One region of the Vogesella sp. genome, then DNA from elsewhere that is predicted to be linked to it. Evidence: riboswitches for the same ligand, from Rfam matches in the RefSeq annotation. Region 1 holds a riboswitch; the other holds the start of a gene.
What was found. A riboswitch is a leader RNA that binds a small molecule or an ion and turns the genes downstream of it on or off. The one in region 1 is predicted to bind cobalamin.
Positions count from the first base shown of each region.

Region 1 (5,766 bases):
GCGGCTTCCACCACCGCGTCCGGCACGCCACGGCCGGTGACGATCACGTGCTGGTGCAGCGGGCGCGCCAGGATGTCGTCCAGCACCTGCTCTACGTCCAGGTATTTGTATTTCAGCGCGATGTTCAGCTCGTCCAGTAGCACCAGGCCGATGGCCGGGTTTTGCAGCATCTCGCGCGCCTTGGCCCAGGCTTCGGCGGCGCGGGCCATGTCGCGGTCGCGGTCTTGCGTGTTCCAGGTGTAGCCCTCGCCCATGGCGTGGAACTGCACCTGCTCGGGGAAGCGGCGCAGGAAGCGTTCCTCGCCGGTTTCCATCGCGCCCTTGATGAACTGCACCACGCCAACCTGCATGTCGTGGCCCAGCGCGCGCATCACCATGCCCAGTCCGCTGGAGCTTTTGCCCTTGCCGTTGCCGGCGTTGACGATGAACACGCCACGGTGTTCGTCAGCGGCGGCAATGCGGGCGTCCATGATTGCTTTTTTGCGCGCCATGCGGGCGTTATGGCGCTCGCTGCGGCCTTGGTCGTCGGTGTGGCTCATGTGGGGTGTCCGGGTAAAAAGCAGGGGTGGCCTGCGTGGGTGATACGGGTAAGGGGGTAGCCCAGCACGTCGCCCAGCGCGTGGGCGTCCAGCTGGGCAATCGGGTAGCGGGCGGCGTTGCCGGCGCCATCCAGCAGCAGGGCATGGCTGGCGACGGCAGGGGAAAATTGCAGGTCGTGGCTGACCAGCAGCACAGCTTTGCCGTCGGCCTGCCAGCGGCGGATCTGCGCTTGCAGCGCGGCCTGGTGGGCCAGGTCCAACGCGTTGGTGGGTTCGTCCAGCAGCAGCAGCGGGCTGTCCTGCATCATTACACTGGCCAGGGCCACGCGCTGGCGTTCCCCGCCGGACAGCGCCTGCAGCGGGCGGTGGGCGAGGCGTGCCAGGTCGAAGGCGTCCAGCGCCGCGGCCAGCCGGGCCGGGTTGCGGCCGTCGTCCGGCCACGGAAAACGGGCGGCGGCGACGGCGTCAGCCACCGCGTAGTCGAACGCGTCGTGGCTGGCTTGCGGCAGCAGCGCCAGGCGCTGGGCGCGCAGGCGCGGTGCGGTGGCAGTCAAAGGTTGGCCGCACAGTGTGATGCGGCCCGCTGCCGGCGCGCGCAGCCCGGCCAGCGTGGCCAGCAGCGTGCTTTTGCCGCAGCCGTTGCGGCCGGCGATCCACCACACTTCGCCGGCGTGTACTTGCCAGTCCAGTTGATGCAGCAGGTGGCGTTGGCCTTGCAGAATGCCCAGATTATCGGTGTGCAGCATCATGCCAGCCTCCGGCGCGCGCGCGACAGCTGCCAGAACAGCACCGGTACGCCCAGCAGCGCGGTGAGAATGCCCACCGGCAGCTGCATCGGGGCGACAACGGTGCGCGCCAGCGTATCGGCCAGCACCAGCAGCGTGGCGCCGGTGAGGATGCTGGCGGGCAGCAAGTGGCGCAGGTGCGGCCCGCATACCAGACGGCAGGCGTGCGGCACCATCAGGCCAACGAAACCGATGCTGCCGCCCTGGCTGACTGCGGTGGCGGTGAGCGTGGCCGACAGCAGCAACAGCAAGCGGCGCAGGCCGGCCAGCGGCACGCCCAGCGTGGCGGCGTGGTCGCCGTGCAGCGCCAGCAGGTTGATGGCGGGCGCCTGCCACCAGGCCAGCAGCATGGCCGGCAGCAGCACCAGCCACGGCCACGGCCGCAGCGGCGTGCCGGACAAGTCCCCCACCAGCCAGAACACCATGCCGCGCAGCTGGTTGTCCTGCGCGATGGTCAGCAATAGCGAGATCACCGCGCCGCAGGCGGTAGACAGCAGCGCGCCGGTCAGCAGCAACAACACGGTGCCGCTGCTGCGGCCAAAGTCGCGCCGCGCCAGCCAGAACAGCACGCCAGACAGCCCCAGCGCGCCGACAACGGCAGCGAGGTCTACTTGCCACACCGCCAGCCCCAGCCACAGCGCGGTGAGCGCACCCACCGAAGCGCCGCCGGATACGCCCATCACGTAGGGGTCGGCCAGCGGGTTGCGCAGCAGCGATTGCATCAGCAGGCCGGCCAGCGCCAGCGCGGCGCCGGTAATCCAGGCGGTGAGGGCGCGCTCCAGCCGCAGCTGCAGCAGGGTGCCGGACAGCGCATCGCCATGGCCCAGCAGCGCTTGCCACAACTGGCTGGCACTCAGCGACACGCTGCCGCTGGCGCAGGCCAGCAGCACCACGCCGGCACTGATGGCGGCCAACAGCGGCAATAACAGGGCAGGGGGCAGCACCGCGCGGCTGGCCGGTGATGCAACGGTAACGGACATAAGGAGAGCCGGATGGCGGCGAAGGGCAGGCGGGCAGATGGCTGGCCGCATGCCGCCCTCCGCAGCATGGTTGTTCGGTGCGGCCAACAGGGTGGCCGCGCACAGCTTGCCGTGGCCGGTATCCGGGCTGGTTTCGCCGCAGGCCCGCCTTCCCGTACCGGCAGGTACAGTGGCGCAGGGGCCGGGCAGCTGCGCGGGGCAGCCTGAAAGAAACACACCGTTGCGGGGGCAGCACAGCTGACGCTGTTTCCCGTTTAACCCGCCGGCTAACACCGGCAGGCACCAAGGCAGGCAGCGATTTTAGCAGAAGGCCTACCGACTGCCGGGCTTGTTTATATTGCCGTGAGAAATAAAAAAACAATAAAACAGTATTTTTGGAAATAAAGCGCGCCTGCTATGGTGACGGCATGACATTGCGGAGCCTCACCATGGCGCACGATCTTTCCGGTTTCGACTTCATCATCCAGCCGGGCTGGAACAACTCCGGCCCCGAGCACTGGCAGAGCCACTGGCAGCAGCTGCTGGGCGCGCAGCGCGTGGCCAACCACGAGTGGCACGCGCCGCAGCTGGACGACTGGCTGGCCGCGCTGGATGCAGCGGTCAACGCCGCCCGCCAGCCGGTGGTGGTGATTGCGCATAGCCTGGGCTGTGCCACGGTGGCGCACTACGCGGCACGCTACGGTAACAAGCTGGCCGGCGCGCTGCTGGTGGCGCCGGCCGATGTGGAGCGCGCCAGCGCCCCGGCCCAGCTGCAACCGTTTGCGCCGCTGCCGCAGGCGGCGCTGCCGTTTGCCGCCCGCGTGGTGGCCAGCGACAGCGACCCGTTCAGCCTGCCGCTGCGCAGCGCGCGCATGGCGGCACTGTGGCAGGCGCCGCTGGCGTGGCTGCGCGGTGCCGGCCATATCAATGTGGCGTCCGGCCATACGCAGTGGGAAGACGGCCTGGCCGAGCTGGCCGCCTTGCTGGCCAGCATCCGCACCACGCAGCAGGCGGCACGCAGCGCCTGAGCGCGGCGATTTGCCGCCTGCGGCATAGTGTCGCACCGCCTTGTGGCGGCTGCGGCCAACCCTAACAATGCCGGCCTTCCCTCATTGAAAGTACGACGATGGCCGTCATTGCCGACAAGAAAACCCCCCGTTACTACACGGTGGCCTGGCGCTGGCATTTCTATGCCGGCCTGCTGGTGGCACCGTTCATGATCATGCTGGCCATCACCGGCATGGTGTACCTGTTCAAGCCGCAGCTGGACCAACTGATGTACGGCAGCCTGCTGACGGTACCGGCCGCCAGCACCCCGGCTCACCCGGCCGACCACCTGGTGGCGGCGGTGAAGGCGCAGTACCCGGGCGCCAGCGTGCTGCGTTACCAGCCGCCGGCGGCAGCCGACGCCAGCGCCAAGGTGATTATCAAGACCGCCGAGGCCAAGCTCGGTGTGTACGTTGACCCGTACCAGGGCACCGTGCTGGGCGCGCTGGACGAGAACAACAACCTGCAAGCCATCATGCTGAAACTGCACGGTGAGCTGTTGATCGGCAAGCAGGGCGACTTGCTGGTGGAGCTGGCCACCAGCTGGGCGCTGGTGCTGCTGGTGTCCGGCCTGTACCTGTGGTGGCCGCGCGGGCGCGGCAAGCTGGCGGTGTTCTGGCCGCGCTTTAGCGCCGGCGGCCGGGCCTTCTGGCGTGATATCCACGCCGTTACCGGTTTCTGGAGCGCCATCTTCCTGCTGTTCATGCTGCTGTCCGGCCTGACCTGGACCGGCTACTGGGGCGAGAAGTTTGCCGCGGTGTGGAGCCAGTTCCCGGCGCAGATGTGGGACGACGTGCCCAAGTCCGACAAAAAGGCCATCAGCCTGAACAGCACCGCCGAAAAAATCGTACCGTGGGCGGTAGAGCCCAGCCCGCTGCCCAAATCCACCGACCCGCACGCCGCGCACAAAGGCGCCGCACCGCAAGCGGCCACGCCGCAGATTCCGCTGCAGCAGGTGGTGGACACCGCTAACGCCCGTGGTGTGGTGCCCGGCTATAACATCGCGCTGCCGGACGGCGACGAAGGCGTGTTTACCGTGTCGGTGTTCCCCGACGACCCGCGCAACGAAGCCACGCTGCACATCGACCAGTACAGCGGCAAGGTGCTGGCCGATATCCGCTTCAAGGATTACGCGCTGGTACCCAAGGTGGTGGAGTTCGGCGTGGTGATCCACGAGGGCAAATTCTTTGGCCTGGCCAACCAGCTGCTGATGGCGGCCATCTGCCTGCTGGTGCTGCTGGGCAGCGTCAGCGGCATCATCATGTGGTGGCAGCGCAAGCCGGCCGGCCGCCTGGGTGCGCCCACCGACGCACCGGACACGCCGCTGTGGAAAGGCGCGCTGCTGATCATGCTGGCGCTGGGGCTGGCCTTCCCGCTGGTAGGTGCCTCGTTTGTCGCCATCCTGCTGCTGGACTGGCTGCTGCTGCGCCGCCTGCCGGCGCTGGCCTTCCTGCGCTAAGCCTGCTACACCGCCCGAACGGGCTTGCGGCCAACCCCCTCGCCAGCCATGGCAGGGGGTTGTTTCATGGTGGCCTGAGCTGGCGCAAGGCCGGGGCTGGCCGTCAGCGGCCAAGGCTGGCTAAGATGCAGGCTGGATTGTTTCGAGGTTTTGCCATGCATCTGCTGGCTTTTGTCGATCACGTCGAGAGCGACATCATCACCCCGGCGCTGGACCGCCGTTTCGGCATTCATCAGGTCAGCCTGCTGTGCCCACGCAGCGCGCTGGGCCTGGCCACCGATATCGCCGGCGTCTGCCGCAGCCAGCACCTGGCGGTGACGGTAGTCACCGTGCCGCCCGATAGCCAGCCGCTGGCCTTGCGCCAGCAGTTGGCCGCGCTGGCGCAGGGCGCGGTGGCGTTCAATATCAGCGCTGCCTCGCCGGTGCAGGCGGCGCTGGCCTACGACCTGGCGCGCGAGCGCCACTTGCCGCTGATGAGCGTGGAGCCGCATACCGACCGCCTGATCTGGCTGCTGGGCGGCGAGCACACCCGCGTGCACAGCGGTAGCGACATTGCCGACGGCCTGACGCTGGAAGCGTACTTTGCGCTGTACGGCAGCCGCATCGAGCATGTGCATTACCGGCTGAGCCAGCGTCATGCCCGGCTGGAAGCGCTGGCTGCGTGCCTGGCCGAACTGGCGGTGGCGCGGCCGCAGGCACTGTCGCTGCTGAACCGGCTGTGCAACGAGCTGGACGCGCGCCAGTTCAGCCGCCGGCCGTTGCCGCGTGGCGAGCGGGCGCTACGCGCGTGGTTGGATGGCTGCGGCCTGGTCAGCTTCGACCCGCTGGGCCATATGCGCTGCCAGGACGCGTCGGCGCGCTTTTTTCTGGGCGGGGGCTGGCTGGAAGTGTGGCTGCTGGCCGAGGTGGCCAGCCTGCTGCCAGCCTTGCCAATCAGCGACGCGGCGGTGGGGGTGAAGATCAACCACGACGACGTG
Region 1 is NZ_JBKBHK010000025.1:19,337-25,102, forward strand. Features, by position in the region: gene cobO (cob(I)yrinic acid a,c-diamide adenosyltransferase) at 1-539, opposite strand, end outside; gene ACK4FZ_RS17110 (ABC transporter ATP-binding protein) at 536-1,288, opposite strand; gene ACK4FZ_RS17115 (FecCD family ABC transporter permease) at 1,285-2,304, opposite strand; cobalamin riboswitch at 2,400-2,606, opposite strand; gene ACK4FZ_RS17120 (RBBP9/YdeN family alpha/beta hydrolase) at 2,733-3,311, shown strand; gene ACK4FZ_RS17125 (PepSY-associated TM helix domain-containing protein) at 3,410-4,789, shown strand; gene ACK4FZ_RS17130 (Card1-like endonuclease domain-containing protein) at 4,945-5,766, shown strand, end outside.

Region 2 (5,766 bases), on a different contig from region 1:
CGCGCCCGGCAGCCTGCCCGGCGCGGTTTTTCATGCCTGCGGCGGCGGGCTGCCCCAGCGCGGGCGGCGGCCGCTGAGGCCTACCCAGCCGCACAAGACGCCGCATACCAGCGCCAGTACGCTTCTATCATTGGCGAGCAGGCCGGCCAGCAGGAGCATGGCGGCCGCGATCAGCCATAGCGTGCGTTGCGGCCAAGCCAGCGCCAGCGTGCCTTCTTGACGCCAAGCCAGCGCTTGCGTGGCGACTATCCAACCGCTTAACACGACATAGAACAGCAGCGTGGCGTGCGGTAGCAGCCACGGTAGCGCCAGGATGGGCCACACGGCCAAGTTCAGTGCCTGCTGCCAGCGCGACGGCGCGGCAGGCAAGGCTGAGCGGGGCAGCGGTTTGATGTGCAGTGCCAGCAGCAGGCTGAGCAAAACGCCGCCGAGCAAGACGGGCAGGGCAGGCAGTCTGTAGTGTGCGACCACCCACACGAGTACGGTCGTGACCGGAATAATGATGACGGCCGCCAGGCCAAAGGTGTCGAGTTTCATGCTGATTATTGAGAATGGTTTTCAATATCTCAGCATGATGCCATGCGTCATGTCAATGCCATTGGCGTGCCGCTACCACCAGCGCCAGCAGCAGCAGGCTTTCGCACACCTCGATGCCGGCGCCCAGGCAATCGCCGGTCATGCCGCCCAGTTTGCGCTTCAGGTAGGCCCACCAGCACAGCCCGGCCAGCGGCGCCAGCAGTAACACCGGCGCCAGCCAGGCGCTGGCAGCGGCCAACAGCAGGCTGCACAGCCAGAAGTTGGGCCAGTGCGGGCGCCAGGCAAAGCGTTCGCCGCTGCCGGCCGCCAGGCTGGGCAGCGTGGCCGACCACGCCACGGTAAACAGCCGCGCCCAGGCCGGCACCAGTAGCAGCCCGGCTAGTGTTGCGGCCAACCCTGTCGTTGCCGCGATGCCGCCTTGGTCTCCGTGCTGCCCGTGGCCGCTGTGGTAACCGTGGTAGCCCGGATAAGCCGCAGGCGCATCCGGGGAAGCGGGTAACGGCAGTGCACCCAGGGAAGCCGGCGTACCCGGTGACATCATCCCATCCGGTACCGCCGATAGCCCCGCCAAGCTCAGCTTCACCAGCAGCATCAGCAGCACCAGTTTCACGATCAGCTGCGTGGCCAGGCTCAGCACGCCAAAGCTGCCCAGATGCGGGTCTTTCAGCACCTCCAGAAAACGCTCGCGCGAACGGTGCGCCGCGCCCTGGGCGTCGGCCAGGTCAGCCAGGCCGTCGATGTGCAGGCCGCCGGTCACCCACAGCCAGGCCAGCAGGCCGGCCAGTGCGGCCAACCAGGGGTCCACCAGGCTGCCGGCCAGCACCGCCAGCCACACGATGGCGCCCACCAGCACGCCCACCGGCGCAAACCAGCGTGCGGCGTCGGCCAGCCACGCCGGGTCGAAGGTTTTCAGCTGCGGCGTGGGCAGGCGGGTCAGGAACTGGATGGCAAGAATCAGCGATCGCATAAGGCTGTGGATAAGTGTGTGGAAAGGCAGTGCATGGGCAGGGGGCAAGCTGTGCGTGGTGTGTGGATCAACCAGCCACGGGGGGCGACTCCAGCCGCGTCAGGTAAGCCGGGTGGCCGTCCAGGATCGACAGCTGGGCAAAGCCGCCGCGCTGTACCGCCATCAAGCGGGCGACGTTGAATTCGGTGCCCAGCAGCTCGGCCAGCAGCACGTTGATGACGCCGCCGTGGCTGACCAGCACGCGGTGGCTGCCGCGCGCTTGCTGCATCCACTCGGCAAAGCCGGTCAGCACCCGGGTGCGGAAGGCGTCAAAGCCTTCGCCGCCTTCCGGGGTTAGCAGGCCGCGCGCCAGCAGCGTCTGCCAGTCGGGCGTGGTGGCGCAGATATCAGCCAGCGGGCGGTTTTCCCAGCTGCCGAAGTGGCACTCGGTCAGCCCCGGCGCCACGTGCAGCGGCACGCGGCTGGCCAGCGCCTGCTGTACGGCAAACTCGCGGCAGCGTTGCAGCGGCGAGGTGGCCATGCAGGTCACCGGCGCCAGCTGCACGATGCGTTGCCAGCTGGCGGCCATGTCGGCGCGGCCGCGTTCGGTCAGCGGCAGGTCGGTATGGCCGATCAGGCGGCCTTGGTGGTCGATGTCGCCGTGGCGCAGCAGGGTGAGGGTGTAGGGGTTCATGGTGGCAACCTTTTACCGCAAAAGCAGGCAAGAAAAACGCACGCCGCCGCCAGCGCGTGCGGCTGGCCGGCGGCGCTAGGCCAAGCATACCGCCTGGCCGGCGCGCGGGCGATGCTGGCGGGCGCGATCAGGCGTTTTTGCCGGCCACGCCTGCTTCGGCAAAGGTGGCCATGCCGGCGTGCAGCGCGATGGCTTGCTGCAGCAGCGGCAGTGCGGCGGCGGCACCGCTGCCTTCGCCCAGACGGAAGCCCAGGTCCAACAGCGGGCTCAGGCCCAGCGCCTGCAAGGCCAGCGCGTGGCCGGTTTCCTGCGAGCAATGGCTGGCCAGCAGCCACGGCGCGATGTCGGCGTCGATGGCGCGGGCCACCAGCGCGGCGGCGGTGCTGATGAAGCCGTCCAGCAGCAGCGGCACGCCCTGGCGGGCGCCTTCCAGGTAGAAGCCGGCCATGGCGGCGATCTCCAGCCCGCCCAGCTCGGCCAGCACGCCGTGGCCGTCCAGCGTTTGCCCGGCCACACGCGCCAGCGCGTCGGCCACCACCTGGCGCTTGATGGCCAGGCCGGCGTCGTCGACACCGGTGCCGCGGCCCACGATGGCGGCCACGTCATGGCCGGTCAGGCGGCAGATCAGCGCCGCCGACGGCGTGGTATTGCCAATGCCCATATCGCCGGCGATCAGCAGCGTGGCGCCGTCGGCAATGGCACGGCGGGCGGCGTTGCGGCCAACCTCCAGCGCGGCGTCGGCGTCCTGGCGGCTCATCGCGGCTTCACGGCGCAGGTTGCCGCTACCGGCGCGTACCTTGGCGTGCACGATGGGCAGCGCGGACAGGTCGCTGGCCACGCCGGCATCCACCACCTCCAGCCGCGCCTGGTTGACGCGTGCCAGCACGCTGATGGCGGCGCCGCCGTGGACGAAGTTGGCTACCATGGCGCCGGTTACTTCCGGCGGGAACGCCGACACGCCTTCGGCGCAGACGCCGTGGTCGCCGGCAAACACGGTAATGGCCGGTACCAGCGGCAGCGGGATGTCTCGGCCTTGCAGGCCGGCCAGGGTAATGGCGAGCTGCTCCAGTTTGCCCAGGCTACCGGCCGGTTTGGTCAGTTGTTGCTGGCGGGCGTCGGCGGCCTGGCGGGCGCCGAGGTCGGGGGCGGGAATGCGTGGCATGAGGTTTCCTTGCGGTGTGGCAGAGCCTGGCGGGCAGGCGAACCGGCAGACCATACGCCAGCCGCTGCCGGCTGGCAACGGGGCCATGCCGGCGGAGTAATTTGCATGACGCCATTCTGGATTGTGTCAGCCCCGCTATAATGGCGGGCTGCAGGTGTCCGTCCTGCCATGGCAGCGACGGATGAAACGGGAAGCCGGTGCAAGACCGGCGCTGCCCCCGCAACGGTAAGGCCTGGGCGTATACGCCCCAGGCATCGCGTTAACCACTGCCCACACGGCGGGAAGGTGCGATGCTGGCATGGCCAAGCCCGGAGACCGGCCTGCGACGAGCGCGGCGGAATCGCGTTCAGCTGGAGTATCGCGGGGAGGCGATCTGACAGCCTGCTACCGGCGCCTGCCGGCGGTATGCCGTGTCCTTTATTTCTCCGCACTCCCTTTTTGTCCCTACGGAGTGTGTCTACATGTCTTTCAGCAACAAACCCCTGGCCACCCTGGTGGCCCTGGCCTGTGCCCAGGCGGCCGTGGCCAAGCAGCCCGTTACCCTCGATGAAGTGGTGGTCACTGCCTCCCGTGGCCAGGACAACGTGCGTGAGCTGCCGGTGAATGTGTCTGTCATCACCGCCAAAGATATTGCTAGCAGCACGGCGCGTACGGTGCAGGATGTGCTGTCCGGGTTGGCGGGTATCCAGATTCGTAACAGCAGCGGTGCTGCCGATACGGCAGCAGTAGACCTGCGTGGTTTTGGCATTACCGGCCTGAGCAATACCCTGATTCTGGTGGACGGCGTCAAACAGAACACCAACGATTTGTCTGCTCCCAATCTGGGCGTGGTGCCGCTGAGCCAGATAGAGCGTATCGAAGTAGTACGCGGCAGTGGTGCCGTAGCCTATGGTGGCGGTGCGACTGGCGGGGTCATCAATATCATTACCCGCAGCGGTTTCAAGGCGGCCGATAGCGTGCAGGCGACGTTGACTGCCGGTAGCTATAACCTGAAAAAAATCGACTTGTCCGGCCACGCCAGTAGCCAGCATGTGGCACTGGATGCTTATGTGAAGTCGCTCACCACCGACAACTACCGGCAGAACAATGCCGAGCGCAACGATAGCGGCGGCCTGACCACCACGCTACGCCACGAGGATGGCACGCTGCGCTTCTACGCCCGCACCGCCAACCAGGATACGCGTTTGCCCGGTGTGCGTAGCGTGGACACGGCTAATGGCGTGGACGAGTTTGCCAGCAACCCGCGCGGTACCAATAAGCCTAACGATTACATGAGCACCCAGACCGACACTTGGGGCGTACAGGTGAAGCAAGCTGCAGGCGAGGGCATGGTGCTGCTGGATGTTGCGAGCGTGACCAAGAAGCTGCAAGCCGAAAATATCAGTGCCAGCTACAGCAGCAAGCGTCAGCAGAAAACCGATGAAATGACCGCCAGCTTGCGTTATGAGCAGGATGTCGCGCGCCATCGCCTGGTACTGGGTGTAGACGCCATGTCCGGTGATGCCGCGGTGGACAGTGTGGATACCTCCGGTACGGGCAGCAAAAAGATCAAGCAGCGCCACGCCGGTGGCTTTGTGGATGTGCTGCTACGGCCTGCAGAGGGCACGTCGATCAATGCCGGTGTCCGCTCGCAGCACGTTGAAGACAGTGCCAAGGTCAGCAGTAGTTATGAAAACAGCTACCGCAGCAATAAAGAGCTGCGTGCCTGGCAGCTGGGTCTCCGTCAGGCGCTGCTGCCGCAGCTCGATGGCTATGCCAAGCTGGGCCGTAGTTTCCGTATGGCCAATGCCGACGAGCAGGCCTCTGTCACTACCCCGCTGTTGCCGCAGACCTCGCACGATAAAGAACTGGGTGTGTCCTGGCAGCAAGCCGGGCGTGCCGTGCGTGCGGCCTGGTTCCGTTACGACCTGAACCGTGAAATTCATTACAACTCGCTCACATTTGCCAACGTCAACCTCGAACCCACCCGTCGCCAGGGCGTGGAACTGGAAGGCAAGACACCGCTTGCGGCCAACCTTGACCTGAGCGCCGCCGTGACATGGCAGCAAGCCACGTTCCGCAGTGGCGTGGCCAACAGCGTCAATCTGGCCGGCAAAACCGTGCCGCTGGTGCCGCGGCACATGGCTAACCTGTCGCTGGGCTGGGCACCGTCCGAGGCAACGCGTGTGGGCGTGCAGTGGCAATACGTCGGCTCGCAGCGGCTGGATAACGACCAGGCCAACCAGTTTGCCCACAAGCTCGCGGCTTACAGCCTGATCAATGCCAAAGTCAGCCACGACTACAGCAAGACGGTGGGCGTGTCGCTGAGCGTGAATAACCTGCTGGACAAACAGTATGCGTCCTACGGTATCCGTTCCGGCTCTACTGGCGCGACCGGTAAATACAATCTGTACCCGGAAGCGGGCCGCAATATGCAGGCGTCCGTGA
Region 2 is NZ_JBKBHK010000002.1:12,885-18,650, forward strand. Features, by position in the region: gene ACK4FZ_RS02675 (hypothetical protein) at 31-537, opposite strand; gene ACK4FZ_RS02680 (adenosylcobinamide-GDP ribazoletransferase) at 590-1,504, opposite strand; gene ACK4FZ_RS02685 (histidine phosphatase family protein) at 1,572-2,177, opposite strand; gene cobT (nicotinate-nucleotide--dimethylbenzimidazole phosphoribosyltransferase) at 2,305-3,339, opposite strand; cobalamin riboswitch at 3,475-3,678, shown strand; gene ACK4FZ_RS02695 (TonB-dependent receptor) at 3,801-5,766, shown strand, end outside.
Region 2: linked by a shared signal. The riboswitch ahead of ACK4FZ_RS02695 (TonB-dependent receptor) and the one ahead of ACK4FZ_RS17115 (FecCD family ABC transporter permease) in region 1 are both predicted to bind cobalamin.